Candidatus Scalindua japonica: one gene and its partner. The protein of the gene in region 1 interacts with the protein of each later gene in a pairwise test. Links are inferred from orthologs where the notes say so. Each region holds a gene or a part of one and is shown on either strand. Other genes may lie near its edges.

The links.
Region 2: the proteins of trkA (region 1) and SCALIN_RS15905 interact in binary tests that used the Escherichia coli proteins (3 or more experiments, as listed by UniProt). The link is inferred for Candidatus Scalindua japonica from one-to-one orthologs.

Annotation. Positions count from the first base shown.
Region 1 is NZ_BAOS01000021.1:1,441-17,317, forward strand. Bases 7,043-10,037 are described here. They hold trkA (Trk system potassium transporter TrkA), read right to left. Parts: upstream 9,224-10,037; coding sequence 7,862-9,223; downstream 7,043-7,861. Other genes in these bases: SCALIN_RS11680 (TrkH family potassium uptake protein), read right to left, coding at 7,043-7,770; SCALIN_RS11690 (HEAT repeat domain-containing protein), read right to left, coding at 9,337-10,037. In the rest of the region: SCALIN_RS11660 (efflux RND transporter permease subunit), read left to right, coding at 50-3,169; SCALIN_RS11670 (EamA family transporter), read left to right, coding at 3,902-4,783; SCALIN_RS11675 (YifB family Mg chelatase-like AAA ATPase), read right to left, coding at 4,822-6,099; more of SCALIN_RS11680, read right to left, coding at 6,286-7,042; more of SCALIN_RS11690, read right to left, coding at 10,038-11,424; SCALIN_RS11695 (metallophosphoesterase), read left to right, coding at 11,689-12,348; amrB (AmmeMemoRadiSam system protein B), read left to right, coding at 12,535-13,716; SCALIN_RS11705 (hypothetical protein), read left to right, coding at 13,878-14,354; SCALIN_RS11710 (DUF1302 domain-containing protein), read right to left, coding at 14,413-15,768; SCALIN_RS11715 (outer membrane lipoprotein-sorting protein), read right to left, coding at 15,758-15,877. UniProt on the Escherichia coli protein: Part of the constitutive potassium transport systems TrkG and TrkH. May regulate the transport activity of TrkG and TrkH systems. Binds to NAD(+) and NADH.
Region 2 is NZ_BAOS01000028.1:297,596-313,314, reverse strand. What follows is about bases 4,198-7,034. They hold SCALIN_RS15905 (PTS sugar transporter subunit IIA), read left to right. Parts: upstream 4,198-5,297; coding sequence 5,298-5,771; downstream 5,772-7,034. Other genes in these bases: ptsP (phosphoenolpyruvate--protein phosphotransferase), read left to right, coding at 5,801-7,034; hpf (ribosome hibernation-promoting factor, HPF/YfiA family), read left to right, coding at 4,848-5,186; SCALIN_RS15915 (ComF family protein), read left to right, coding at 4,198-4,653. Outside these bases: SCALIN_RS15940 (hypothetical protein), read left to right, coding at 1-105; SCALIN_RS15935 (ribonuclease R family protein), read left to right, coding at 102-1,238; SCALIN_RS23470 (RNB domain-containing ribonuclease), read left to right, coding at 1,280-1,828; SCALIN_RS15925 (lysophospholipid acyltransferase family protein), read right to left, coding at 1,890-2,504; SCALIN_RS15920 (tetratricopeptide repeat protein), read right to left, coding at 2,936-3,772; more of SCALIN_RS15915, read left to right, coding at 3,883-4,197; more of ptsP, read left to right, coding at 7,035-7,819; SCALIN_RS15895 (TIGR03936 family radical SAM-associated protein), read left to right, coding at 7,967-8,599; SCALIN_RS15890 (Rne/Rng family ribonuclease), read left to right, coding at 8,634-10,172; rplU (50S ribosomal protein L21), read left to right, coding at 10,281-10,595; rpmA (50S ribosomal protein L27), read left to right, coding at 10,842-11,084; GTPase ObgE, read left to right, coding at 11,526-12,587; SCALIN_RS15865 (type III pantothenate kinase), read left to right, coding at 12,619-13,380; SCALIN_RS15860 (TPR end-of-group domain-containing protein), read right to left, coding at 13,388-13,813; SCALIN_RS15855 (sensor histidine kinase), read right to left, coding at 13,853-14,359; sucC (ADP-forming succinate--CoA ligase subunit beta), read left to right, coding at 14,527-15,696. UniProt on the Escherichia coli protein: Seems to have a role in regulating nitrogen assimilation.

The DNA of each region.
Region 1 (15,877 bases):
TTGAATAAAATAATTCAACATTTAAATTCCAAAATTTAAAATTTCTACCATGTTAAATAAAATTATACAATACGCCTTACATAATCGCCTAATGATTGTTGTTGCATCAGCGCTGCTTTTGATAGCAGGCATTTACACTGCTTCTAAAATGGAAGTTGATGTATTTCCTGACCTTACTGCGCCAACGGTAGTGGTGTTAACCGAAGCGCACGGAATGGCTCCGGAAGAAGCCGAAAAATTAGTAACTTTTCAGATTGAAACAGCAGTCAATGGTGCCACCAATGTACGCCGTGTAAGGTCATCATCTGCGGCAGGAATATCAATTGTCTGGATAGAGTTTGAGTGGGGAACAGATATTTTTAAGGCACGGCAAATAGTGAGTGAAAAGCTGACAACCATTGCTGAAAAACTACCACTGGGAGTTGGAAACCCTATACTTGCTCCTCAATCATCCATCATGGGTGAAATTATGCTTATTGGTTTATCATCAGACAGTACAACCCCAATGGATTTAAGAACTATTGCCGACTGGAATATCCGGCCAAGGTTATTAGCGACAGGAGGAGTATCGCAGGTCATTGTAATAGGAGGAGAATACAAGCAATACCAGATACTTGCATCACCTCAAAAAATGAAATATTACCATATTTCTTTAACCGAATTACTGAAAGCAAGTGAAGAAAGCAATCTTAATGCTTCAGGTGGTTTCATGAACGAATTTGGTAATGAATACATCATAAGAGGTCTTGGAAGAACAAACAAGGTGGAAGAAATAGGTAATACCGTAATCAAGGTTGTCAATAATGTTCCGATAAAAATAGAGGATGTTGCAGATGTTGAAATTGGGGGAGCAATCCCTAAAATAGGAGACGGTTCACTTAATGCAAGTCCGGCAATTATTATGACCGTAGCAAAGCAGCCGGGAACGAACACCCTGGAACTCACAGAAAAAATTGATAATGCTATTATAGAGATTGCCAGCACCCTGCCTTCTGACATTAAAATCAACACCAAAATATTTCGTCAGGCTGATTTTATTCAGGCATCTATAAACAATATTCAGAAAGCGCTGATAGAGGGTTCTGTATTTGTAGTTATCATTATGTTCCTGTTCTTAATGAACTTCCGAACTACCATGATTTCTATTGTTGCTATTCCCCTTTCACTTATAGTTTCAATCATTACCCTTAAATTTTCAGGATTAACCATCAATACCATGTCTCTCGGTGGCATGGCAATAGCTATTGGCTCTCTGGTAGATGATGCGGTTATTGATGTGGAAAACGTCTTTAAACGTCTAAGGGAAAATGCACAAAAAAGTATTGAAGTACGAAAAAACGCACTTGTTGTAGTTTATGATGCTTCAAAAGAGATTCGGTCTTCAATCTTTAAGGCAACTCTTATTATCATTGTTGCATTTATTCCTCTGTTTTTTCTTAGCGGGATGGAGGGAAGAATGTTGCGGCCGCTTGGAATCTCCTTTATCGTTTCTCTGTTTGCGTCCCTGATAGTTGCAGTAACGCTTACCCCTGTGCTTTGCAGTTTTATGCTTACCAATGACAAAATGCTTTTAAAACAGGCAAAAGGAAGTTGGTTAGAAAGATGGCTTAGCAAACATTATCATTCAGCTTTAACAAGAGTTATGAAAGTTAAAAAGATAGTGCTTAGCTTAGCCATTGTGTTATTCGTTGTCGTCGGCTTCCTGATGTTCGGTTTAGGCAGAAGTTTTTTGCCAGAATTTAACGAAGGTACGTTAACGGTAAGCGCAGTTAGTATGCCGGGCATATCACTTGAAGAATCAAATAAAATTGGAAACAGGATTGAAAATATCCTGTTGTCGGTTCCCGAAATCTCAATTACTTCACGCAGAACGGGAAGAGCTGAATTAGACGAACATGCACAAGGGGTAAATGCGGCTGAAATTGATGCCCCCTTTGTTTTGACAGAAAGAAGCAAAGAGAAATTTATGAAGGAAGTTAGAGGAGAATTAAGCGCTGTTTCCGAAGCAAATATCACTATAGGACAACCTATTGGACACCGTATTGACCACATGCTTTCAGGTACAAGAGCCAACATAGCCATTAAACTTTTCGGGACAGACCTATCTAAAATGTTTTCTCTGGCCAATAAAATACAGCGCAATATTGAAAGCATAGATGGACTTGTGGATATCAGTGTTGAGCAACAAATTGAGATTCCGCAATTACAAATAAAAGCAAAACGTAATATGCTTGCCAAATATGGTATTTCTATAGGTCAGTTTACCGAATTTATTGATGTTGCCTTTGCAGGTGAAAAAGTATCTCAGGTTTTTGAAAACAACAAAAGTTTTGATTTGGTATTACGATTTAATGATGAGAACAGAGGTAAAATGGAAAATATTCGAAATGTTTTAATTGATACCAATATCAACCTGACAAAACAAGAAAACCAGAACTCAACACTCAAAGTTCCTTTGCATTATGTAGCTGATATTATTTCAACAACAGGCCCCAGCACCATTAATAGAGAAAATGTACAGCGAAAAATTGTGGTTTCAGCCAATGTAGCCGGTCGTGATTTAAAAAGCGTAGTAAACCGGATTAAAGAGAGAATAGATGATAATATTCAGTTGCCGGAAAATTACCGCATTCAATACGGCGGGCAATTTGAAAGTGAAGCAAAGGCTTCGAAAATATTATTCTTCACCTCTTTAATGTCTTTACTCATCATATTCCTTTTACTTTATCAGGAATTTAAAAATATCAAGTTTGCAGGAATTGTTTTTCTCAATTTACCTCTGGCGTTGATAGGTGGAGCCTTAAGCATACACTTTACATCGGGTATCATGAGCATTCCCTCAATCATTGGATTTATTACACTGTTTGGCATAGCAACACGTAACGGGATTTTATTGGTTGCACGCTATCAGACATTGCAAAGTCAAGGTGTTGCTTTGTATGAAACTGTTATTAAAGGCTCTTTAGACAGACTAAACCCAATTCTCATGACTGCTTTAACTACTGCTCTGGCATTAATTCCATTAGCAATTACAGGCGACTTGCCTGGAAACGAAATACAAAGTCCAATGGCGATGGTGATATTAGGAGGCTTAATCAGTTCTACCCTTTTAAATATATTTATCGTTCCTGTGGTTTTCTCTATTTCAAATGTTAAAAAAGATAAATAATGATCTCCTGTAGTCTATTGAAAATAGTATGATCATAATCTTTCCACACAGTAATTTCTAAAACGTCATAAAGCTTTTCGATCTGTTTTATTGCCTGTTTAATATCACCCTGAATAGCTATATCAGGTATTTTGATTTTATTTATTTCTGCACCACCGATATCTATATGTATTATTCTGGCGTTAGGACAAAACTCTTTAACATTTCCTGTCGCACTGTCATCAACTCTGGTCCCTAAAGCGAGTAGCAGGTCAGCTCAGTGCATGATATAATTAGTATATCTTTGCCCATGCATACCAAGCATTCCTATAAACAAATCGTCACTTCTCGGGAAACATCCAAGACCCATTAAAGAGGAAGGGACCCGTCCTGTAATTGCAATTATGGGGGCAGAATCCATTTTAGCATCCGCTATAGCGGTTAAAAGGTTAGTTGCCCCTGGTCCACTGGTAGCAAAACAAACCGCTGTCTTACCTGTTGACCTGGCCATCCCATGTGATAAAAAGCAGGTAACCTGTTCATGTCTTGCGAGTATATTTCTTATCTTACTTTTAGCAAGTGCGCTATAAAGAGGATGTTGAACACCTTAAAAAAAATATTTGAGATAAATTAATATACTAACCAGGCCAAACCCGTATTTTGTTTTAAAGTAAACATTGTAACATGTGCTAACAATCTACAAAGCAGATCTGGATGTTTTAATATTGTTATGAATACTTTATAATCTAACCTATGGATCTTTGGTTTATATACGCTATATCCTCTGCTGTGTTTTCAGGTCTCCATACGTTTATTCAAAAAATTGCAGTAGAACGAGGTCACTCTACTCTGCTTGTGAATATGTGGAGTACCGTTGTATCTTCTGTCCTGGCATTTACCGTTAGTTGGATTTTTTTCAGCTTTGATGGACTTTGGAAAATCGGCTTATTCCTCGGTTTTATTAACGGACTCACACATATAATCGGCTCTATCTTCCGCATGGATGCGCTTAAGTATATTGATACTGCTATCATGTTCCCCCTCTATAAAACCGCAGGCCCAATCTTCACTCTGGTAATAGGGATAATTATTTTTGCAGAAAAATTTACTGTAGCAGAGTGGGTAGGTATTACGCTTGGTATAACTGTGCCATTATTACTTCTTCATAAAAGTGAAAAGTTGCGACAAAAGTATCTATGGAAAGGAGTTGTGTTCTTACTTATAGCATCATTTTTCACTGCGGTTGCAGCTGGAATCAGTAAATATGGAACTGGAATTTTTGAAACAGTATTCTTATTTGTAGCAGTCTCTCATACCTTCGGTTCAATATCCGGATGGGGTATTTATGAACTACAAAAAAGCAATACTCATCGCAATGGAAAGTTATTTAAATATCGACATATAGACAAGGACATGCTTTCAATATCATTCTTAGCAGGGATAACACAATTTGCAGGATTCTCTGCAATGATGCTTGCGTTTGTTGGTGGATCATTGGGTATTGTGTATGCCATACAATCGCTATATATTCTTATACCAATAATACTTTCTATAATTATCTATAAAGAGCATTGGAATATGCGTAAAATTATTGCGATTATTCTCTCCATCGTTGCATTAGCATTTCTTAGATAGACATATCATCACCGTAACAGTAGTTTTATTTCCACAAATCACGATCCAGATTTCTGTATTGGACAGCTTCTGATCTCCTCTGACGATTCACAGGCAACATCGGACATCAGCTCTTTGTATTGAACATTTGGGACTTCAACATGGATATCAATCCTGTCAAGCAGAGGACCGGAGATTTTTGAGATGTAATTCTGAATCTGCCGAGGTGAGCAGTGGCAATCTTTTTTCGGATCTGTATGATAACCGCACGGGCAGGGGTTCATTGCACCTACCAGCATTATTTCTGCTGGAAACATTACTGAACTCATTGCCCTTGAGATCGTTATCTCGCTTGTTTCTAATGGTTGTCTCAATACCTCAAGAGTCTTCCTGTTAAACTCAGGCAGTTCATCAAGGAAGAGAACCCCATGGTGTGCAAGGCTGATCTCACCGGGACGTGGAAAACTGCCGCCTCCAACCAGCCCGGCAGTACTGATAGTGTGATGCGGGTTGCGGAATGGTCTGGTAGCTATCAGGGAGTTGCCCTGCCCTAAAAGTCCTGCCGAACTATATATTGCAGTTGTATCAATAGCCTCTGCCAGTGTTAACATAGGCATTATGGTGGGTAGTCTCTGTGTCAACATTGTCTTACCTGAACCCGGCGGACCGATCATTAGTACATTATGGTTTCCCGCTGCTGCTACAATAAGCGCACGTTTAACATGTTCCTGCCCCTTGACATCCATAAAATCTATATCATAGCAGGAAGAATCACTGAAAACATCCGAACGGTTTAATGGGAATGGAGAGATAACGAGCTCGTTCGTCAGAAAGCGTACTGTATCAGACAGGGTCTTAACGGGAATAATCTCGATACCGTCTACTACAGCAGCTTCCGGTGCGTTATCGGCAGGAAGAACCAGTCCTTTCAACCCTGCCTCTTTACATTGTATCGCCATTGATAAACAACCATTAACGGTCCGTACCCGTCCATCCAACGCAAGTTCGCCTACTATACCGTATTCGTTTATCTTTTCTGTTACTATCTGATCTGATGCAATGAGTAGTCCCATTGCTATGGACAATTCAAAGGAAGGGCCCTCTTTCTTTCTATCCGCGGGGGCCAGGTTAATGGTGATATTCTTATACGGGAATTTGTACCCACTGTTCTTGAGCGCGGCTTTCACCCTGTCCCTGCACTCTTTGACTGCCGCGTCCGGTAGTCCTATTACTACCGTTGAGGGCAGTTGCGCCTTTGCAACGTATACCTCTGTCTCCAGCACATACGCTTCAATTCCATATACCGCAACGCTCTTTACCTTTCCTAGTCCCGCCATTATCACCTTCCGTGGTTATCAGGGGTTAAAAAATGTTTTAAAGTGACTAAAGTGTGTAGTGAACTAAAGTGCCTGAAATTGAAAAAAGAAATATGTATAAGCTGCAAACAAATCAACACTTATCTTTTTCCTAACTTTAAGCACATTAAACTTTAGATTACGTTAGTCACTCCAATGATTACAAACTTATTTCTTCCATGTCAGTGGCAAAAAGATAAGTATAACTGTGTATATTTCCAACCTGCCTATCAGCATGGAAAGGGTTAGTACCCATTTGCAGGGGTAAGCAATTTCATGATAATTTCTGGTGGCGCCTGCATCAGCCAGGGCAGGGCCGACGTTGCTCATCATTGATGCAACCGCGCTGAATGACGTAACCAAGTCAGTGCCAAAGAGAGTCAGAATAAGAGAGAATACACCAAATATCCCCAGGTGTATAACAATAAATCCCAGTGTGTTGGTAATTATATCTTCGCCGACCGGTTTACCACTGAGCTTAACATGCATTATGGCCCTTGGCCTTAACATGTGAAGAAGCTCCCTGGCGCTGCTCTTACAAAGCAACATTATTCTCGCGACTTTCATACCGCCGGCGGTCGATCCCGCGCACCCACCAATAAACATAAGTAGAACAAGAAAGACTCTGGTAAAATTTGGCCAGAGATCAAAGTCAGCGTTACAATAGCCGGTACTGGTAATTATAGAAACCGTCTGAAATGCGGCGTATCTCAGCGAACCACCAATACTGTTAAATCTGTGATCTTTCACACCTCCATTATAGGAGGTTGAATGAAAGAAAAACAGTGTAAGTGTTACTATACAGATAGCACATATTACCAGGGTCACAAAAAAACGGAGTTCAGAATTAACCAGTACTCTTCTAAATTTCCCTATAACCAATTGATAATAGAGAATGAAATTACAGCCGGCTATAAAGGCAAAAACCATGATGATTATCTCTATAAACAGATTGTCATAGGCGGCAATACTCAGGTTTTTTGTGGAGAACCCTCCTGTAGATACCGTAGTAAAGGCGTGACAGACAGCGTCAAAGAACTCCATCCCCCCCAACCATAAAAACGGAATTAAAATGGCAGTAAGAGAGAGATATACGACCCACAATATTTTTGCCGTCTGAGCAATACGGGGTTTTATCTTATCAGTCGTAAGATCTGGAGCTTCAGCGCTGAACAGTTTATGGCCACCAACACCAATTGTAGGAAGTATTGCTACAAAGAAAACAACGATACCCATCCCCCCGAGCCACTGTGTCATGCTTCTCCAGAATAGAATGCCATGCGGCAATGCCTCAATATCACTGAAAATAGAGGCGCCTGTAGTTGTAAGACCACTCATTGATTCAAAGTAGGAATCACAGAAAGTATCACAAACTCCGGAAAAATAGTAAGGCAAGGCCCCAAACAGAGCACAGGACATCCACCAGAATGCAACAATGGCCAAACCCTCTCTGATGGTAATATCTTCATTCTTGGGAGTCATGAGAAACTTTAATGATATGCCGGTAAACCCCGATGCAATAAAGGAAAAGACAAATGCCCAAATCTCTTCCCTTGTCCCATAGCATACAGACACACCAAATGGTATAAGTAAAATACCAGAAAGAAGTAAAAAGAGATTTCCCAGGGTGTGCAACACCAAAGGTATGTTCATAGTATTAACAGGTTTTTAATATTACCTTAGTTTCTTTCATATTTAGAGAGACCATGGAGGTTTGTTAAAAAAATTTTTAGAATTGCAAATTCTATTTTTTCTTACTGAATAACGCCTGTACCCTTTCAATATCGTCAGGCAGGGTGAACACAACAACACTTTCACCCGGATTGATTGCTTCAATACCCTTTGGAAGAAGCATTGTATTATTTCTTACAATAGCGCCAAGGATTGTATTTTTAGGAAATCGAATCTTCTGTAGAGGTTTCTTTACTACTTCAGAACCCTCTTCGGCAATCAGTTCTATCGCTTCCGCCTCGCTGTCACCTAGTTTGGCAATCGACAGTATCTGTCCTCTCCTTACATGTTGAAGTATCTCGTTCGCAGTAACCAGCCTTGGATTAACAACTACGTCAACATCAACCTGGTTGATTATATGTACCAATTCCGGTTCATTGGTAAGTACAATAGTCTTCTTAGTTCCATTCTTTTTTGCCAGCAGAGATGTGAGCAGGTTGGTCTGTTCATTCTCGGAAAGGGCAATAAATATATCCGTAATCTCGACAGCTGCATCTTTAAGTACATCAATTTCAGTAGCATCACCATGTAATACCACTGCGTTCCTTAAAGACGCCGCCGCCATTACCGCCCTATCCTTTTCAGGTTCAATTATTGTGACAGCAATCGGACTGTTTTCAAGTCTCTCCGCAAGCAGCATACCCGTGCGACTCGCCTTATATATAATTATCTTTTCCACCTCATCTGCTCTTCTGTTAACCATTGGTAGAAAATATGGTAATCCGGTCTTGGATATAAGTACAAAAATATTGTCATCTGGCATTATTGTAGTACTGTGAGACGGCGTAATCATCTCATCATTACGTTGAATATATACGATTAAGAATGAATCCGTATATTCAATGTCTTCCAGTTCTGAGAAATTCAGACCTACAAGCGGTGCATCCTCAGGTACATGAAAACCTCTTAGTACAACATCACCTATCGGAAAATCAACGGCAAATGTCGCTCCGGGTGTCTCAAGGATTTTAAGAATCGTTTCAACAATAATGAGCTCCGGATTTATCATATGATCAACACAGAACCCATTATTCTTAAATATTGACTTACTGCCGGTAAATTCGCTGTTTCGAATCCTGGCAATCTTGATTTTCTTACCGTTATTACTGTATTTACTGGCCAGAATGCATGCAACAATATTCACTTCATCACTGGTGGTTACGGCTAATACCATATCTGCTTCCTGTACACCGGCAGACTCTAACACGCTGGGAGAAGTGGCGTTACCGGCAATTATTGAAACATCCAGTTTTTCAGCAATCTTTCTGGTTAATTTTGGGTTCCCATCTACCACTGATATGTCATGCCCTTCTGTTGATAACTGTTTCGCGATACTAAACCCTACTGCACCTGCCCCAATTATGAGGATTTTCATTTTTAGTCCTTTTAAAAGTAAGTCTTTGAGAAAAACAATGCATACAAAAAACACGGAAAGACTATATTATGTCATTCCGTGTTTGACGTTCTCTTATAATAATTAATAAACTATCAAGCTCCTTCGTCTTGAGGAGACATCTCCGCCATACTCTGTTTTCGCAGGTCATAAAACCCGGATTTTAATTCAGGCCCTCCCAGGTGTGGATTTTTCTTCTCGAAATCATCTATAAGCGTTCTCACTCTTTCAAAATAACCCTCATTAAATAGCCCTTCAATAATTCCATAAATCTCCGGCCACCACATATGGTTATCTACAGATAAGCTTTCTATCCATAACGATAAAAAACTCAATAATTTGTCAAATTGTTTTGCTTCTTTCAGACAATGCACCAGTTCATGTTTTATTTCTATATTATCATCAAAATTCGTGACAAGCTCTTCATAGAGCAAAGTTGCCTTTTGACAATCATTACTTGAGAAATATAATTTTGCTAATCTCTTTTTACTTTGCCACAACTCATGGTCGTATTCAGGCAAACCTTCATATTGATTTATCTGTTTTTTTAGTATTTCTTTCGATCTTTTATAATCTTCTACAGCATAAAAGGCGTTAACTATACTATCAAGTAGTACAAGAGACTCACACTTTATTAAAAGAAGCATATCCGCAGCCTTTTCTGCAACTCTATTATCCACATCTTCAAGCAGCTTGATTAAAGGCTCTACAGCACTCTCATGACCGATTAACCCTAATGCCGCTGCTGTAGATTCACGAACACGAGCACTCTCATCAGAAAGTAAGGCAATCAAAGGTAAGACCGCCTTTTTTTTCCCTATTTTACCCAGGGTGTCTGCTGCATACCACCTGACCCTCTCTTCTTTATCTTTTAATGAATTAATCAACGGTTCAATCGCCCTGTTATCCTGAAACTTGCCAAGGGCAACTATTGCAGATTCCCTTACCTTGGGATCTTTATTTGAAAACAGTTTGATTAATGGTTCCACGGCTTCACCTGCTTTCAGCTCACCAAGGGCTTCCGCAGCCGCGCATACTACGCTGTTGGCAGTGTCACTTAAAGCGGATAAAAGATCAAATACTGCCTCCTTTTCACCCAGTCTACCCAGAGACCTCGCGGCACTCTCTCTTACCCTGATCTCCTTGTCCTGCAGCGCCAATATTAAATTTTTAAGTTCCGGTACTCCGCCAATCTTTCCCAGAACATTTACTGCCAGAACACGTATCTCAGTATCATTATCTGAAATCAAATTAACAAATATTTTGATAACTTCAGGGTCATTATGATGATTTGCCAGTTCCCCTGCGGCATATATCCTTACTGCCTGATATTCACTTTTTAATGCATCAATTAACGGCCTTATGTTATCACTCTCTTTATTCGTTTTTAAGATCTTGATAGTCTTTTCGACAATTTCATCCCTCAGCCGTTTATTTTCCGCTTTAAGTTTCTCTGATCCTTCTTCCAGCTTGTCAACAATGTCTTCTAACCACTGTTCCCTGGTTTTTACCCTGTTTCTATTCCACCACTCCTGCCAGAACGATTTTACCTTTCCGTTAGATTGTTTTGTAATCTGCATTAACGCCTCATGGGCAGCAATCTGCAAATCGTTGTTATCAGACTCTAATACATTTATCAGTGGCTCAACCGCTTCACGTGAACGTGTTTTTGCCAGAGCACCCGTAACAAGGATACGCGATTCAATCGGTTTCTTTTTATCCAGGAGTATACCTGCCATCTCTTCTATTGCCTTCTTTGTCCTGATATTCCCCAAGGCATCAGCAGAAGCAATCCTCAGTTCCTCCTTCTCACTGATAATCAAATCTATCATACAATCTAATGCCCTGCTGTCATCACCGGCAAAACCAAACGCTTTAATCAGGGAAATACGTACATCATCATTTTCAGAGTTTTTGAGAATATCAATTAACGAATCATAAACAGTAGAAATGTTAAGTCCTAATAATGAAATGACTGCAGACGTGCGTATTGCAGAATCATCTGAATATAAGAGCTTCATCCACTCATCAATCTTAATTCGCAACTCAGGCGAAATGTTCTGTGATGTTTTTCTGGATAAACTCTCTTCTTTAGCGCCAACAACTCTATTTTCAGTTACAATCAGACAACTACAAATTGATATACTTGCTATAGCAAGTATAGATAAACAATTTTTCTTCATCTATATATATATCGGGGAGATCAACACTTATGTGTTCTTCTCACCTATATGAAAAGGTTGATAAAACCTGAATTCAGTCTAATGATTTATTTTAACTACAAAATTTTAATACTATCAAAACTCCTATTTAGCGTCAACATAAAACGGCCCTGAAAATAATATCTTGAACATTTTTTTCAAGATTGTTAATATGTTGATTTTAAGCGACTTATAAGAAATTTTTCCATTTCTCGTATTTTTATCATATAATAAAGTCAATAACGAATGAAAATAATATCTTTTGGCGACATTCATGAAAATCTAAGTAATTTGATACACTTAGAAAATGATCTGAAAAGTGCAGACCTTATAATAGTTACCGGAGATTTGACTAACTATAATGGGCGAGAAGAGGCAGAAAAAGTAATTGAAGAGATAATGAGGTATAATAAGAATATATTAGCCCAACCAGGAAACCTTGACCAACCTGAAGTTAACGATTATTTGACGGAAAAAGGTATCAACCTTCACGGAAATGGTTTTATTAAGGACAATATAGGAATATTTGGAGTAGGCGGCTCAAACCTGACCCCTTTTAAAACCCCTACTGAATTCAGTGAAAATGAAATTGAGACTTTTCTTCTCGAAGGTTTCGATAAGGTAAAGGATGCTGAATTCAAAATCATGGTACCTCATATGCCACCAAAAGAGACAAAACTTGATATTATATCTGCCGGTTTTCATGTAGGAAGTCAGAGTGTTCGCGATTTTATTTCAAAATATAAGCCGGATATTGTATTGAGTGGACACATCCACGAGGCAAGAGGAAGCGATATAATAGAAAATACAGCGCTCTTCAATGCCGGCATGTTTCAACAAGGCGGATATGTAATAATTACTGAAAATCCAGAAGGGTTGTCTGCTGAGTTGAAGGTATTAGCGTAGTACGGCAAAGCCTGGCAAATATACAGGTTTGAAGCCAGGAAACAGATACCGTTTAAACAGATTTAAACGGTTTAAGTCGTTTAAACCACTATTTGCAGGCACTTTTTGATTTTTATGAGAAAGTCAGCGAGTAAAAGGAGTTAAGTTCTGGAATATCCTAAATTACGTCTAATAGATGCGTTTCCCATGGAAATATCCGGGGAACAGGCGGTATGCCTCAGAGATCCGTTTAATACCAGGAACTCTTTTGTCCCCCGTGCAGTTTTTGACAATATCATTTATTATTTTGACGGTAAACACTCCATAACAGACATACAGAAAATATATATACAGAGGCATGGCAAAGGTGATATTCAGGATATGATCCGACAAGTGATAGATGAGTTGGATAAAAATTTACTTTTAGATAACAACCGATCCAGAGATTTTATTAAAAAGCTGAAAGATGATTTTAAAAAGTCAACCATACGCAGGGACGCGCATGCAGGCAGTGCATATGAGGCAGACAAAGATAAATTAAAAGAACAAATAGACGGTTTTTTCGTGTCTCCGGATGGACCGGGTATGCCATCGCCGCTCGGTCAGAAAAAAGGATTGAAGGGTGTGATTGCCCCGCATATCGATTTAGGGTGTGGAGGGCCTTGTTTCGCCTGGGCCTACAAAGAAATTGCAGAGTCATCAGACGCTGACCTTTTCATAATACTTGGTATCGCTCATACGGGAACGAAGAACCTTTTTGTCCTGACGGATAAGACCTTTGAAACTCCATTTGGTAATGTAGAGACAGATAAAGACTTTCTCAATTCATTACACAAGAAGAACAAGACCGATTATTTTGAAGATGAGTTTGTCCACAAAGACGAACACTCAATCGGGTTTCAGGCGGTATTCCTTAAATACCTTTTTCACCGGAAAAAGAGTTTCAATATAGTTCCGATACTCTGTTCATCATTTGGTGAAACAGACGGAAACGACATTGGTACCAGGCAGGCTTCTCAATTTGAGAAATTTGTCTCTTCTCTCAAGGAAACAATTAATGAGAGCGGAAAGAGAATATGTACCATTGCAAGCGTAGACCTTGCACATGTCGGTTCGCGATTTGGAGACACAGAGACCCAGGATGAAGCATATCTGGAGAAATTACGTTCTGATGACACTGATATGCTGAAATATATAGAAAACATGGATGTGGAAGGGTTTAACAATTCTATCCAAAAAGACAACAACAGCAGGAAAATCTGCGGATATCCGGCAATTAATACCCTGCTGAATGTTATTGATGCCACAGAATGCAAACTTCTCAAATACTCTCAATACGCGGATAATACCAACTCGACGGTGTCATTCGCCAGTATGTCGTTTTATTGATAATAGATATGATTAACATGGATTCCATAATTACTATTTGGAAAAGTCACTTACAACAGCTTTTATCTTATTATGAAGACAACAGAGGGAATATCTATAGTTTTTATCCACTTTTATTCCTATACTTCATTGTAATAAATATAATCTGTTACTGGATTGCCATGTACACCGCATTTCCGGAACTTACACATGGATACGCGGGGGCTTATTACTATAAAGTACAATTTCCTGTCGGGATTCTGGGAGCACTTTTTGATAGCCTTTCATTTTTTGTGACTGTCTTTATTGTTCGTCATGCAATTAGTTCAAAAAAAGATATACAGTACATTGCGCATCTTTCGCTTGACCTGATAATTGCAATCATGGCAACCTTTTGGGTAGTTTATGTATTTTCCTTTTCCGGTTGGTTAGTAAACTTAATAAGCGCGACACCACAGGTTCTGGCTGAGCGCAATGCAGAGTACCAGGGACTATTATCAGATGCATTTACCAACCCAACAGCAAATTTACGTAATATTTATTTCGGCCTCGTTATGGGGATCTCTGCAATGATTCCAACGTGTGTGCATATATTTATGTTTTTACGGGCCTGCGTGCATACATTCTTCAGGCAAACAACTACAATCAGTGATGGCTGATTTATGAAGTTATTATAACCTGAATCCCCCACTTCCTCTTAAACAGTATAAAATTAATTTAAAAACTATATCTCAAGAAAAAGTAACCTCTGTCGTCATTATCAAATTGACCGAAAAAGGTTGTCTGGGTTCCCTCAATAAAATCGATACCAACAGTAAGCTTAAGTTCATCGGTTATGTCATAATTAATTTCAGGGTTAATTACGTAACTCATATGGTGGTCCAGGTTATTTGCAAGTTTCGTTTCCAGCTCGAAAGTTTCAGAAAATTTATAGGTTATAGTTGAAAGAAGAGAGTTCCTGAAGACGCGCCCAAGTCCCGAAGCAAATGCCGGTCTTTTGTCTTCTCTTGATTGTGTAGTGTTATCTCCCATATATTCCAGGATCAGGAAAATGTCATGGTCATAGATTACATTTGTCCAGGTATAATCAATCCCCAAAATGTACTGAAGGTAATCTTCATCTTTACTTCCGTCATAAAAGAATTGAGCAGCTTCTCCGTGAATACCCAGACCACCAAATGTTGTCGCCAGGTCAACACCAACAACCCTGGTACGATTATACCTCGGTGTCAGAGATTGATCACTTTCGACAGTTGCCAGGGTCAAATCATCATAGCCGTCGTAGTAGCTCACGGAAAGATCCCATCCTGAAATATGTCTCAAAATTCTAATAGCGGTTTGTGAGCTTGACAGCTTATCCGCGGGTAGTTCTCTACCGTTAATAACAAATTGTGTCTCGGGGTCCAGAAAGGAGTGTCTTGCATTAATTAAAGGCAAACGTGTCGGTGTATATGTCGGAATGAAAACAAAATCAAAGGTAAAATTCTTCCAATAGTAGGTTAAATTTATTGCCGGAACACCAATCTTTTCCTCTTCTACAAAAAGGTCAATATAATCTCTGGGATTCAGGTTATCTGTAGGGTTGAACCCATCAGCCTTGCCCCACGAAAAAATCTGTTTCCCAATCTTCAGGTCAAAACTGTTGAAATTAAACTCTGCATAGTATTCCTCCAGGTCAAAACTTAATCTTCTGACACCTCTGTTTTCAAACTCATCAATATAACTTGAACTGTAATTATCATTGTCAAATATCAATTTAGGAGAGACGAGAATCTTTCCCAGGTTCCCCAGATATTTCTCGTATTCCAGTTTAAAAATACCTTCAGCACGGTTTATCTTGTCATCACTGGCATCATATCGAAAGTAGGTAAAATTTCTGTATTCAATATACCCGTCAAAGATATCACGGAAAGAAGAATATATATTTTCTAATCTTTCAGTAATGACATATTGTCTCTTACTGATAATGTCTGTTTCACTATTTTCTTCAAGGCCCTGTGAATAACCATTATGTATTAATAAATTGATTATTAAGCATAATACGATTGACCGAAATATGCGCTTATCTAACACCCCTCTTTAAAGTCCTTTCATGAAACAGCTTTTCTTTGAATTCATCATTGTATTGGAAACCATTTATGGTTACAATTGTCTTATTTCCGTTCAAGTGGTTTTCCATGAT
Region 2 (15,719 bases), on another replicon or contig:
GGAAGCGCCATGCACGGCGACATAGTTGTTGTCAGGTTACCTTCTACAAAAAAGAAAAAAAAGGAAGAAGACAAAGAAAAAAAGAGAGAAATGTCGGCAAGATAGTACGTGTTTTACACCGTGAAAACGAAACGGTTGTCGGAACACTCAAGAAAAGCAGACATTTCAATTATGTAGCGCCGGATAACTCAAAATTACCCAGAGATATTTATGTCTCAATGGAAGAGACAAAAGACGTTGAACATGGTGACAAGGTTATCGCCAGGATCGATCAATGGCCGACTCGCCACCTTAATGCAGAAGGCACAATAGTAGAGATTTTGGGTAAAGACGGCGAACCGGCGGTTGATATCAAGTCCATCATACACCAGTTTAAGCTGCCTTTTGAATTCAACAAAAACACCATTGCTGAAGCACGCGATTTTCAAGAGCCTATCAGCCCTGCCGAAATCGGCACAAGAGTAGACCTCCGTGATGAATTGATCATAACAATAGACCCTGAAGGCGCAAAGGACTTTGACGACGCAATCTCCCTGAAGAAAGATAAAAAAGGGAATTGGCTTCTTGGTGTTCATATCGCAGATGTCTCTTATTATGTAAATGAGGATTCTTCGATCGATAAGGAAGCGCGAAAGAGAGGCACCAGTGTATATCTTCCCGGCACAGTCATACCAATGCTTCCCGAGGTATTATCAAATGGCATTTGCAGCCTGAAAGAGGGTGAAGAGAGGCTGACAAAAAGTATATTTTTTACCTATTCTGAAGATGGCAGACTGGTAAACTCCGAGATCAAACATACCGTTATAAATGTAAAAAAAAGATTTACCTACAATCTTGCGACTAAGATATTAATGGAAAGCGACGAGGATGATACAGACCCTATAACAACCCTGTTACTTGAAGCAGGCAAACTTGCAAAGCTACTCTATAAAATCCGTATGGAGGAGGGCGCACTTGAACTAAACCTGCCGGAGATTAACATAAAAGTTGGCGAAGACGGTAAGATTGATACGATAGAAAAAACTACACGGGATATTTCACACATAATAATTGAAGAGTTTATGATTGCGGCAAATCAGGCTACAGCAATGTTTATGCATCAAAAAAATCTTCCATCAGTAAACCGAAGTCACCCTGAGCCTGAAGAAGATGAGATGCACGATTTTGCTGAATTTATTTTCAATTTTAAAAACAAGAGAGTAGACCCTTTTAACAAAAAAAACTACAGGCCTTCCTGAATGAAATATCCGGCCAACCTGAAAGCTACATAATCAACCTCATGCTGCTCAGATCAATGAGGAAAGCCGAGTACTCTACCACCCAGTCATCTCACTTTGCACTCGGGCTGGAACACTATGCACACTTTACATCCCCCATACGCCGTTATCCTGATCTGATCTTACACAGGCTTTTAGACTTGTTCTTTAAAGGAGAACTGAAATCCGGGAGAGTAAAAGCTGCATGGGACGAAAAAATTACCGGTTGGGCAAAGCATTGTTCAACCACTGAAAAAAGAGCCGAAGATGCCGAACGTGAAATAATAAAACTAAAACTGCTCAGGCACATGGAAGAACATGCTGATAAGGTAATGGAGGGTGTTATTACCGGCATCCAGGAATACGGCCTCTTTGTACAAATAGACGAGTTCCAACTGGACGGTCTTGTACATATCCGTACACTCACAGATGATTTTTACGAACTTGACAAAAAAAAACTCTCACTGATAGGCACAAGGAGAGGTAAAGTTTATAGCTTCGGAGATGTTGTTAACGTAAAGATCACAAAAATTGACCTGTTGAAAAGAGAAGTTGACTTTGTGATTGTCTAAATGAAAATTTTAATTTCCTGGCAATGCCCTAATTTTACAAAGAATAGTATTATATGGAAATTTAATTTTTGACAAGTTGTCTTGATTCAGCAGTTATTTCATTCAACTTTTTTTCTAATTGTACTCGGCATTCTTCAATCTCAGACCTGTTAAGCTTTAATGGTATATGTATTGGTTTACCATATATGATCGTAGCTTTTGAAAACGGTTTTGGAATTCGAAATTTGTCCCAGCTCGGCAATTCCCAGTAGCTTGATAACCCCAGAGAAACAGGGACAATTGGCAAGCCTGTTTTCTGCCCCAAAAAAATCACTCCTGGTTTAACTACAAACCTCGGACCTTTTGGGCCATCCGGAGTAATAATGAATGATGTATCCTTCACTTCTTTAATCATTTTCAACAGCGCCTCCACCCCCCCCCTTGTTGTAGAACCTCTTACTATTTCAAAACCCAACTGTTGGGAAATATGTGCAATGTATTCTCCATCTGTGTGGCGGCTTATCAATACCTTAACCCCCAAACCTCTGACAACATATCCAGGAATAAGCATAAAGGAGTGCCAAAAAGCGTATATTACATTTTTGCCCTCACGTTTAAGTTGTTCAGGATATCCTCTTGGTTTTTCATCAATCGTAACCGTACTAAATAAGATCCTGGCCAGATTAGAACCGAGCAATCCGACTACAGAAAATTTAACTCTTTTAAAAAACCCTTTAAAATCATTTTTTAAGACCGAGATTATGATAGTTTGTACCCAACAAAAATGTCAGCAATTAATTACCATTCAAATCGTAATATAATTATTACCTTACAACAACTAGCCACAGCCAAGAAAAGGAAGAAATAGCAAAAACGTTATGAGAATCTGAAAAAAACAAAATCCTTTTTCAGAATTATTTAAAACTCAAGATACATATGTCGAAATAGTTAATATTGTTTGAATTCTATAAAAAGCCAGTTACAATGCAACAAAAAATAGTACGACTTTTAAATTTTTTACCTTCGTGTCATTTGGAGTATTCGCTATTTAAGTTTTATATATTGCTCCACCAAATTTTTAAATCTACCGTACCAAATAATACCTACTACATTGTCTTTACCTGGATATCAGTGGTGCGTCTTACCTTTCCTCAACTTATCATATATTTTTTCTTCCTTCTCCGCCTTTTCGAATAAACCGGCTTTTTTGTATACTACGCTTAGCTGATAGTGGATTCTGGCGTCTTTAGGCATTAGTTTAATCGCTTTTCTTAATTCGCGCATCGCATCATCAAACACCTTATTACCTTCATAAGCCATTCCAAGTTTGTAATGGACACCGGCCCTCTTTTTCTTATGCCTCTCGGGAAGAAGATTTAACGTTGTCTGGTATTCCTTAATAGCCTTATCGAACATACCCTGTCTGAAATAGGACAAACCAAGATTATAGTGGGCCTCTGACATCTTGGGGTCAATTTCCACTGCCATCCAGTACTCATCCGCAGCATCGCTATACTTTCCTTTCATTGCATACAATGTTCCAAGGCAGTAATGCGCTTGTGCATTGTCCGGTTCCATCTCAATTGACTTTTTGTAGGCATTAATCGCATCGTCGATCATCCCTTTCTCAGCATAAGCGCTTCCCAACTCGCTGTATTTTTGTGTATCGGTAAGGTCCTGATCTATTTTTTCTCTGTATAACTTTACATACTCATTAAATTTGTTCGGATTGAGCCTGCGAGAAATAGAAAATTCGGACTGGGCCTGTATATCCATACCCTTCCTTTTTAATGCCCGTCCCAGATTAAAATGGGCCTCTACACTGGATGGGCTAAGCTTAATCGCCTTTTTAAAAGCATCAATTGCATAATTATGCTGTCCATTTTTAAGGTAGTTAACCCCCAATCTGTTGTAGTGCTCATCATCCCTGCGTGCACAGCCGAGTAACAGACAAAAAACCACCATAAAAACAATGATTCTTTTTAAATAATTTTTAATAATCCACATATTTAAAATTAAAGAGATCTGTAACAAAATTTTGTTTCAAAAATTAAATCCTGAAGTATTATAAAACCATGCCAGAATTGCATCAAGAAAATAAACTGTTTTTGATATCGGCAATACGAGATATACTGTCCGGGCTTTTGGATATTTTGTACCCACGACACTGTTTTGCCTGTGACAAGAGTCTTTATGGAGAACAAAATACCTATATATGTAACCACTGCCTGGAAACAATAAAGAAAACAGAAGTAAAACGCTGTGGTAAATGTGGTTCAAAATCAGGACCAGGTATGACTTTTTCCAGTAAAGGGTGCAATGAGTGTAAAAACACCGATTTAAGGCTAGAAAAGAGTTTTTTTGTATCAGACAACACAGAGCCTGTCAGACCCCTTATACATCAGTTCAAATACAAGAAACATATGTACCTGGCAACTCCTTTAGCATCGTTACTGGTAAACCTCTTACATCAAGAAGTTATTGGAGAAATCGACCTTATTGTACCGGTACCACTTCACTGGAAAAAGAAGCAGGAAAGGGGCTTTAACCAGTCTGAGTTAATGGCGAAAGAAATAAGCAAAAAATTGTCTATACCAATCTCTATAAACAACCTGCATCGCGTCAAAAACACTTTATCTCAAACCCAACTCTCACGTTCACAGCGACAGAAAAATGTTAAAGATGCATTTAAAATTAAAAACCCTGAGATATTTATTAAAAAAAATGTTCTTCTGGTAGACGATGTTTTAACAACGGGAATAACCGCCTCAGAATGTGCAAAAAGCCTGAAAAATACGGGAACAAGCAAAGTATTTCTAATAGCGCTTGCTAGATCAAACATGTAATAAACGACTGTTAGCACAAACATACAATTGGTCCTGCATATCTATATAAGACATTATTAACATAAGCCTTAACAAAATAGCATTAATCGCTTGACTACATTAAACAAAGAAAGTATCATTGCAACTTGGCTTTTTGCTTAAGCAGAACAACTAATTATCAGTCTATATTCTCTAGATAAGAAAGGAAACAGGATTTGGAGATTATCATACACTCAAGGCATCTGGACGCTACAGAAGCAATCAAAAACTACATAAACAAGAAAGCTTCAAAACTCACTAAATATTCAAGCAAAATTAACAAGATACAATATACCCTGAAAATAGAAGGGAATAACAACATAGTGGAAGCAATATGTTCTGCCGCAAGGGCTACGCTTGTTGCAGAGGCGATAGATGCTGATATGTATGCTGCAATAGACCTTGTAATGGACAAACTGGAAAAACAAATTATCAAGCAAAAAGAAAAACTGAAACAACCCAGAAGAAGCAGAAAAGGAGAAGCTCCAATTGAGGAAGAAGAAGATGAGGGGTGAGTAGTTTTACCAACTATTAAGCAGCCTGTTGAAGTAATTACATTTCTTTTTAATGCTTTTTTTTGCATCCAGGTTTTATTTTTTCAATTAATTTTTTTACAAAGAGCGCAAATGAAAATAATCGATTTTATAGAGGAAGAAGCGGTAATAGACGATTTGCAATCCACCGATAAAGAATCTGTCATACGGGAAATGGTCAACATATTAAAAGATCTGAACAAGATTAACGAAGATGAACTAGATGATATAATGAGTGCACTCATAAAGAGAGAAAAAGTGGGAAGCACTGGAATAGGCAAGGGAGTGGCGGTGCCTCATACTAAACATAAAAGTATTTCAAAAATAACAGGCGCGTTTGCCCGTTCGTTGAAAGGTGTTGATTTTGATGCACTTGACGGCGAACCTGTGTACCTGTTCTTTCTGTTACTATCACCAAATGATTCAACAGATGTACATCTCGCCGCTCTCGAAAAAATCTCATCTGTAATTAGAAACTCTGATTTTCGCAATTTCGTAAAAAATGCATCTGATAAACCGGAAATGGTTGATATTTTAAAGGAAGTTGATGAGGCAAACTCTGAATAAAGCAATCCATCTTTTAACCAGACAAACCAATGCTTATAAAACGCAGAACAAAGATAATAAATACAAATGGACTACATGCAAGACCTGCTACACGTTTTGCAGAAATGGCTAGTAAATTTAACTCAGAGATTTTTGTAAAAACAAAAAATAAAGAAGAAGTAAACGGAAAAAGTATTATTGACCTTCTAACGCTGGGCGCAAAGAGGGGAACCGAATTATTAATAACTGCGGACGGGGAAGATAAGGAAATCGCTTTAGACGCATTAGAAGGCCTTGTAAACGACAGATTTAACGAAGACAATATGGAGACGCGAAAAGGCATTGCCGTTTCTCCGGGTGTAGTAATAAAAGATGCGTTCGTTCTGGAAAGTGAAGGCTATCGAATTCCACGCCACCTGATCAAAGAAGACGAAATCGCTAAAGAAATATCCCGACTGGAAGAAGCAACCACAGATGCATGGAAAGAAATTGAAGCACTGGAAAACAGTGTTTCCAAAAATTTAGGTTCGCAAATTGGTTCTATCTTTGCTACCCATAAATTAATGCTTCAAGACAAACTATTGCTGCGGGAGTTTAGTGAAAAAGTAGAACAACATAAATTCAGCGCAGAATATGCTGTGACATTAGTCTTACGTGTATACATAAAAAAGTTTGAAAGCATTGATGATCCTTATCTCTCAGCAAGAGTAGCGGATATATATGATATAGAAAAAAGACTCTTAAGGAATCTTTTAGGAGAGAAAAAGGAAGAGCTTAAAAACCTTACAGAAGAAGTTGTCGTTGTCGCACATGACCTCAGTCCTTCTCAAATAGCATCTTTAGACACCACAAAAGTACGTGGATTTGTAACCGACGTTGGCAGCAGAAACTCTCATGCCGCAATAGTTGCCAGGGCTTTGGGAATTCCCGCTGTAGTTGGCCTGGAAACAGCGACGGTTGATATTTTTGGCGGAGACCGTGTCATTATAGATGGCAATAGGGGAAATGTAATTGTACGACCGGACGAAGAAACCACCAAAGAATACCAACTAATAGAAAAAGACTTCCATGTTTTCGAAAAAAGAATCACCTCCGAGCTTAAAGACTTGCCTGCCGTTACATTAGATGGTAGAGAGATCATGATTTTAGGTAATATCGAATTCCCTCGCGATATTGGCCCAAGTTTAAACCAGGGCGCTACCGGCATAGGTTTGTATAGAACAGAATTTTTGTTTCTCGGCAGCAATCAAACACCAACTGAAGAAGAACATTTTGAAGCGTATTCACAATCAATAAAAGAGTTGGGAGACAAACCGTTAATTATCAGGACCGTTGATCTGGGCGGAGACAAATTCTTCCCCTCAAATAGCAATACCGAACTTAATCCATTCTTGGGTTGTAGATCTATTCGTTACTGCCTGGAACATCCAAACGTTTTTAAGTCACAACTCAGGGCAATCTTAAAGGCCTCCGCATTAGGCAACGCAAAAATAATGTTCCCATTAATTTCTTCTTTACAGGAGTTGCGAAAGGCAAAGGATATTGTGAAAGAGGTGATGGAAGAGCTGGATCAAGAAGGAATAGAATTTAATGAAAAAATAGAAATTGGAGTTATGATCGAAGTACCCTCTGCCGCTATGGTGGCAGATGACCTGGCAAAAGAAGTTGATTTCTTCAGCATAGGAACAAATGATCTTATTCAATACACTATGGCCGTAGACAGAAGCAACGAAAAAGTTGCCCACCTCTATTCCCCGGCACACCCGGCAATTTTAAAATTACTGAAGATTACCATAGATGCTGCTGAGAAAAATAATATAAAAATTGGCATTTGCGGAGAAATGGGCGGAGAAATTGAATACACTATACTATTGTTAGGGCTCGGACTAAGAGAATTTAGCGTTGCTCCGGCAATGATAATACCGGAAGTAAAGAAAATTATCAGGTCAGTTACTTATGAAAGAGCAAAGGAAGCTGCAGAAACTGTTTGCTCCTTCAACGATCCTGCACAAACGTTAGAGTACCTTAAAAATATTGTTCGAGAAATTATTCCGGAGTTAGTCTATTAAGATCAATGTTCGATTTCTGCCAGCTTTTTTTTCATAATTTTGTAAGTTCACCAAATTTGAAAATACTGTTGACATATCACATAATTGATACTAGAATCTTTCTAAGTCTAATAAAATAAATAGGTTGATAAATATTTTCTAAATAAATTGTTTGGCAATATCTTGAGAATTCAAGTTAAATTTTTGAAACAGGGAAGTTTGAGATTTATCTCTCATCATAACTTAATGAAGCTTTTCGAAAGGGCAATTCGTAGAGCAAGTATTTCTGTCAAAATGTCTGAAGGGTTTAATCCAAGACCTAAAATTGCCTACCCTTTAGCTCTGCCGGTTGGAATCAAAGGTATCGACGAGAAACTGGAAATGGAACTCTGTGAGGAGATGGAAGTTTCTGATATAGAAACAAGGCTGAAAAAGCAACTTCCAGAAAATATACAAGTTACTTCGGTCGAACCGGTTCCAAGTCATGTAAAATCTACGGTTAAAGACGTAACTTACGTGGTAAAACCAAAAAATGGAAAAATGCCTGAAGCAGGGAAAACAGACGAACTTTTATCCAAAAATGTACTAAATACACTAAGAAAAGGAAAGAAACAGGCCTTTAACATCCGCCCGTCAATAAACAGAATTACAACTAATTCACAATCTATTGATTTGGACCTTAAGATGACACCTGAAGGAATGGCTCGACCTGACGAAGTATTACTACATTTAGGACTTAAAGCTGGCATAGACTACGAAATTTCAGAAATAGTTAGAAAAAGAGTAAATCTCTTCTCCTGAAGCGACCGTTGGCACAAGCAAAGGAATGCATGTAATGAAGAAGAGAATGTTAATAAATGTTGTAGAGCCCGAGGAAAGCAGAATAGCAATCCTGGAAGACGGGGTTCTAGAAGAATTATATATTGAACGTTTCTCTCGCGAGCAAGTCGCGGGAAATATATATAAAGGTCGTATTGTCAACATAGAACCAAGTATAGAGGCTGCATTTGTAAATATCGGTATTTCCAGGAACGGGTTCCTCCACGTATCAGACGTGAAGAACAGTCGTAACAATAACGGAAATAGCGAAGAACAATCAGAAAATACCGAGAAGACTGAAACAAAAACAAAAGAGAGCAGATCCAGGATCAAGTCTCTAATAAGCCCGGACCAGGAAATACTTGTACAGATAATCAAAGAGGGCATCGGTAACAAAGGACCAAGTTTAACAACAAATATCAGCATTCCCGGAAGGTTTCTGGTACTTACACCGGAATCAACCCGTATTGGTGTTTCGCGAAAAATTATTGATGAAAACGAAAGAGCAAGATTAAAGCAGATTATCGAAGAATTAAAACCACCCCCAAATCTGGGTCTTATCGTAAGAACAGCAGGAGAACATCAAACAAAGCGGGAACTTCTAAGAGATTTTAATTATCTCCGCAGGCTGTGGAAGGTTATTGAGAACAAAGATAAGAAGGCTGAAATACCATCTACAATCTACCAGGAAAGCGATTTGGTAATTCGCACGATTCGTGATATATTTTCGACTGATATTAATGAAATAATCATTGATTCTGAAGCGGTCTTTAAAAAGATAAGATATTTCCTGCGTTTAATAATGCCCAGTTGTGTAAAGAAACTGAAACTATACAATGACCATGAACCACTGTTTCATAAGTATAATATTGAGCGCGAAATAGAAAAAATAAACAAAAGGGAAGTCCGTCTCTCAAGAGGTGGCTCCATTGTAATTGAACAAACCGAAGCATTAGTCGCTATAGATGTAAATAGTGGTAAATACAGAGAGGAAAGTGATCCGGAAAAAACAGCGCTTAAAACAAACCTGAAAGCGGCCAAGGAGATTGCGCGGCAAGTCAGGTTGAGAGATATCGGTGGAGTCATAATAGTTGACTTCATAGATATGAAAGAAGAAAAAAATATGCGGGCGGTTGAAAAAACATTAGAAGCATCTCTAAAAAGAGACCGCGCCAGAAAAAAGATGTTAAAAATATCCAGATTTGGTATCATCGAAATGACTCGTCAGCGTATCAGACCAAGTCTCAAGTCGGTAATTTATGAAAGTTGTAAAAATTGTGGCGGTACAGGGGAAACTGAAACGCTCGAAAGTACCTGCCTGAGCCTGATGCGGCAGATAAAATCACTGGTAAATAATTCTCAAATACAAAAAATAGAAATTACTACAAGCGATATAGTTGCAGGATATTTACTAAACAAGAAAAGAAAAAAACTGACGGAACTTGAAGAAAAATTCTCAAAGAATATTGTCATAACTGGTATAATCGGACATAAAACAGGCGATGCAACAATTTATTGTACAGATGGAGAAGGAAAACGCATTGCAACCAGATAACTTTTTTCAAAGCCGTTCTCAACTATTCACCTGAATAGTATTATAGAATGGTAGAAAATAACTTAAATACTCACTAAATTAAGAAAATGTTGAAAGGAGAAATGAGTAATGTATGCCGTTATAAAAGAACGCGGAAAGCAATACAAGGTTGAACCCGGTGAAAGTATCGAAATCGATCTTAAGGAAGACGCAAAAAAAGGTGACACTCTTGAACACACAGATGTATTAATGGTATCGAATGATGGAGAAACACAAATAGGAGCACCCACTGTTGAAAATGCAAAAGTCATATCTGAAGTCCAGGGACACACTAAAGGAAAAAAACTGACGGTAATGAAATTTCGTCGCCGTAAGGATTCCAGAACAAAACGCGGACATAGACAGAAATATACAAAAATCAAAATAAAGGAAATTGTTACCTGAAAATTAAATTAGTGCCTAAGGGCTGACTTAGCACGCAAGCATGTCATTCTGACTGAGGAACGACTGACGAATCTCTTCATGAGAGTCTCATTAACCTCGCAATGATTATTTATTTTGCTAACAAGTGAGATCTTCGTTCACTCAGAATGACAAGTTTCTATATTTTTTAGACATAGACACTTATCAATGAAAATTATTACACATAAGTAATACTTTAAAAATCTTTATTATATCAAGGAGTAAAAGATGGCTCATAAAAAAGGGCAAAGTTCGACTAGAAATGGAAGAGATAGTAACCCGCAACACAGAGGCATTAAACATTACGGTGGCGAATTGGTCAGATCAGGTTCAATTCTGGTTAGACAATGCGGAACAAAATTCAAACCGGGTACAAATGTTGGATGTGGTAAGGACTATACGTTATTTACCAAGGTAGATGGAAAAGTTGCATTTGAAGCTGGCCGTAGAGTAAGCGTACATCCTGTATAATAAAAAGAATAGCAGTGGTCCACTTTTTTATTCCAATAATTTTATTGGTAATTACTGCTCTTTGGCTCTCTCGAAGAATAGAATACGAAGCTATACCTTTGCGCCTATCTATTGAAACTAAAATAGATTGTTTCATACAAACCAGAGTGTTGTGTGGAATCAGGGTAGAGAAGCTTTTGTCTTGAAAAGCGGAGTTAATACACTTTTTATTGCCGAACTGGTCTTGGAAATTAATTCCTGACAGCATGCCTCTGTACAACGGTTACTAAGCCCCACAGGAAGCAACCATGCCATATGTCTCAATGTTTTTTGGAATAATAATCAGGTTGTTTCACAAAGAACATAATCCACATCATTTTCATGTTGAACACAAAGGGCAGAGAGGCACATTGTATTTTACTGAAAACTCTCAATGAAGAGAACTATATAATCTAACAAGTTATGTTTATAGATGAAGTAAAGATTTATGTAAAAGGCGGTGATGGCGGTGATGGTTGCGTTAGCTTTCGTCGTGAAAGGTTTATTCCTCGTGGTGGGCCGAATGGCGGCGATGGCGGCAATGGTGGTGACGTTATCATACGTGCCAATAAAAAAATCGATACATTATTGGACATAACATCAAAAGTTAAGTTCATTGCTGAAGATGGCGGTAAAGGACAAAACCGCAACAAAAATGGCAAGAACGGAAGAGATCTGGTTATTAACGTACCTAAAGGGACACTTATAAAGGACCTGAAATCAGGACGGATTATCAAGGATTTAAAAGAAAATGATGAGGCTATAATAATTGCAAGAGGAGGGAGAAGAGGCAGGGGGAATGCCTATTTTAAATCTCCAACCAACCAGACGCCTCGTTTTGCAGAAGAAGGTAGAAACGGGCGGGACCGATGGCTCAGCCTTGAACTAAAACTTATTGCAGATGTTGGAATAATTGGCTTACCAAATGCCGGAAAGTCTACATTCCTTTCCAGAATCTCATCTGCAAGGCCTAAAATTGCGGATTATCCGTTCACTACTTTACAACCACAATTAGGAATCGTGGATCTGGAAAATTACAAAAGATTAGTGTTTGCGGATATTCCCGGGCTTATAGAAGGAGCACATAGCGGTTCGGGCCTGGGCAACACATTTTTAAAGCATATAGAACGAACCAGAGTCGTTGTTCACCTAATCGATATCTCCGCAGCAGATCTTCTGGAGACATACAATCTGGTCAGGAATGAACTGGCTCTTTTCAGCTCAAAATTGAGCAAAAAATCAGAAATAGTAGCTATAAACAAATCGGACATATTAGATACTGAGACAAGTCAAATAATTGCGGAAGAGCTGAGTAAGAAAATATCCAAACCCGTACACCTTGTTTCGGCAGTATCAGGCAATAATGTTAAAGACCTGATTAAGGCTGCAGCAGATTTAATTAATAAGGAAAGCGAAGAGGATCTTTTACGCCTTTCATTACCTGATGATTACGACGCAATCTCCAACAAGGGATTAACATTTTAATACTCTTATCTCATCAAAATTCTAAATCCTTATGATTCTGGCAGTTGATATTGGCAACACAAATATTAGTGTAGGCAGCTTTTCAGACAAAAAGCTTATTTCACATTTTCGCATAGACAATAAAGTTTTGATTAATCAAAAAGCTACTACACTCCCTATCAAACCATCCTTACTGAATGAAAGCAAAAACATAATAATAGCCTCAGTAAACCCTGATATAGAATCAGTTTTCTACAAATCTCTGGCAGAAATACATATAAAGAAAATACTAAAGATAGGCAGGGAAATAGAACTTAAGATACCGATACTTGTTGAAAATCCTCAAACAGTTGGTATCGACAGGGTGTTAAATGCACTTGCTGCATATAGAAACACTGGAACATCTACAATAGTTATTGATTTTGGCACTGCAATAACCATTGACGTAGTATCACAAAAAGGTGAATTTATGGGTGGTTTGATACTTCCCGGAATAAGGACAAGCGCTTATGCTCTGAATAAACAAACTGCACTTTTACCAGAAGTAAACATAAAAAGACCTGCAAAAATAATTGGGAAAAATGTGGAGGATGCGATCAAGGGGGGAATCTATTTTGGTACTGTAGGCTCCATAATCCACATAGTAAAAGAGTTAAATAGAAGTTACGGATATTTGGAATATACTATTGCAACAGGTGGAGATGCAAAGACGTTTAAAAAAGATATTCCGGAAATTGACAAATTTATTCCCTATTTAACATTGGAGGGGATAAAATTAGCTTTTGAAGAAAATCTTAAAAATCTTAATTCATAGGGTTACACTAAACAAATTTTTTCGATGATTTTTTCATCTTATCAATTAATGCTTTATAGCCCTCCTCATCTCTCAAGCTGTCCAGATCGCCGTCATTGACCAGATGCATCAAATCGTCATAACCCAGACCAACCGCTCTCTCTAAAGATTCTAACGATTCATCAAGCCTTCCCAACAATGAAAAACTACAGGCGAGATTGTAGTGTACAAGGGGATCTTTGGGCCTAAGCCTCGCAAGTTTCAAATCAACCTTTAATCCTTTCTCATACATCCCGGTAGCGGTATACGCATTGCCAAGGTACATCAGGCATTCGACATAGGCCGGATATTTTTGAAGAACACCTTCAAGAAACCAGATGTCAAACTCATCATCGGTCTTTTGAAATTCTGGTGTTTTTAATTCAAACCTGTATTCTGGAATTTCTGATCTCATTTTGAAAATAGGGATTTACCTCTTTTTACCTGTTACGCATTAACAGACTAGCTTTAGTCTATTGCAAATTGATATATTGTCAAGCATCATTTTAAAAACTTGTTTTCGACAGTTATTATTATTTAAATCTCTGCAATATGAATAAACCAAGCCACTATCACAAAAAGTTATCCTTCGACACAATGTTGTAATGGCAATGAGATCATTTATTAGTTCGGTTAACCTCTGGCCCTCTGATATTATCGTCTTAAGACCATTTTTTACTTTTCCGGTTGACACATCGACCTTACTATTCTGAGATTTGACATTCGGAAAGATAACTTCATTAAGCCTTTTGTTTAAAATCTTCGCATAACCTAATATTGCGGCAAGTGGTGTTTTTAATTCGTGTGAGACTACTGACAAAAAATCAAGTTTTGTTCTGTCCGCTTCCAGGAGTTTTTTATTTGCTTCTCTTAATTCTAAGGCCATCTCCTCTACTTTTTGCTCCAGCGTTCTACGGTATTCTTCTAATTTTTTGCATGAGCTTCCTGGTTCTCTGGACATGATAAATGATACTATCCTTATCTACTCTATAGTCAAGGCAAAAAAACATACTAATAAACAGCGAGTCCTTATCCTGCCTTTCACCTTGACTTACTTCTATATGAAAAGTAGAATTTACTCAGTCTTTTTTTCCAAACCTTTTATAACTCAAAATACCAGGACTACTCTTGAAACTCTACGAATACCAGGCAAAAGAAATCCTTCATAAATATAATGTAAATATTCCTGAAGGTAGAGCGGCTTCCAATGTTACGGATGCAATAACGATATACAATCAATTGGGAGCTGAAAGGTGTGTTATAAAAGCACAAGTCCTTGCCGGTGGCAGAGGAAAAGGCGGCGGGGTAAGGATAGTAGATACATTAGAAAAAGCAAAGGAGTATACTTCTCAAATCATTGGCTCTTACCTGGTGACTGCGCAGACAGGAGAGAAAGGAGTGCTGGTAAACAAAGTCCTCATTTCAGAAGCGATTGACATAAAGAAAGAACTATACCTGGCTGTCTCTATAGACAGGAGCACCTCCAAAATCACAATAATACAGAGTACAGATGGCGGGACTGAAATAGAGGAGGTTTCTAAAAAAACACCTCATAAAATATTCAAAACTCAAATAAACCCTTTATTGGGTATACACGATTTCCAGGCACGACAGATTGCAATTAACCTGCACTTGACCGGCGCACTGCTAACAAAAGCATCCAATCTGGTTAAAATACTGTTCAAGATATTCATTGAATATGATTGCTCTCTTCTTGAAATAAACCCGCTGGTCCTGACACCGGATGGTGAGATAGTTGTTCTGGACACAAAAATGGAAATTGACGACAATGCCCTCTACCGCCAAAAAGAGCTTCTGAAAAAAAAGGACGACTCAGAGTTTAGCAACGCCGAAAGTAAGGCCACCGAAGCAGGACTTAGTTACATTGGACTTAATGGCAATATAGGATGTTTAGTCAATGGGGCAGGTATGGCAATGGCCACGATGGATATTATCAAATTGTATGGCGGTTCACCCGCAAATTTTCTCGATGTGGGCGGCGATGCCACGGTTGAAAGAGTTACAACCGGCTTTGAAATAATCTTTACAGACCCCCATGTCGCGGGAGTACTGGTAAATATTTTCGGCGGTATCATGAAGTGTGATATTGTCGCCAGAGGAATTATTCATGCCATTAAGAAAGTTGACATTAAAGTACCGCTGGTAGTCAGATTGGAAGGCACAAATGTTAAAACAGCAAGACAAATCCTGGATGATTCCAAGCTGAATATTATCTTTGCCGATAGCATGAAAGACGCATCTGAAAAAATAATTAAAGCAGTAAATAAGAATAAATGAGCAGCAAAAGTTATCAGAGTGGC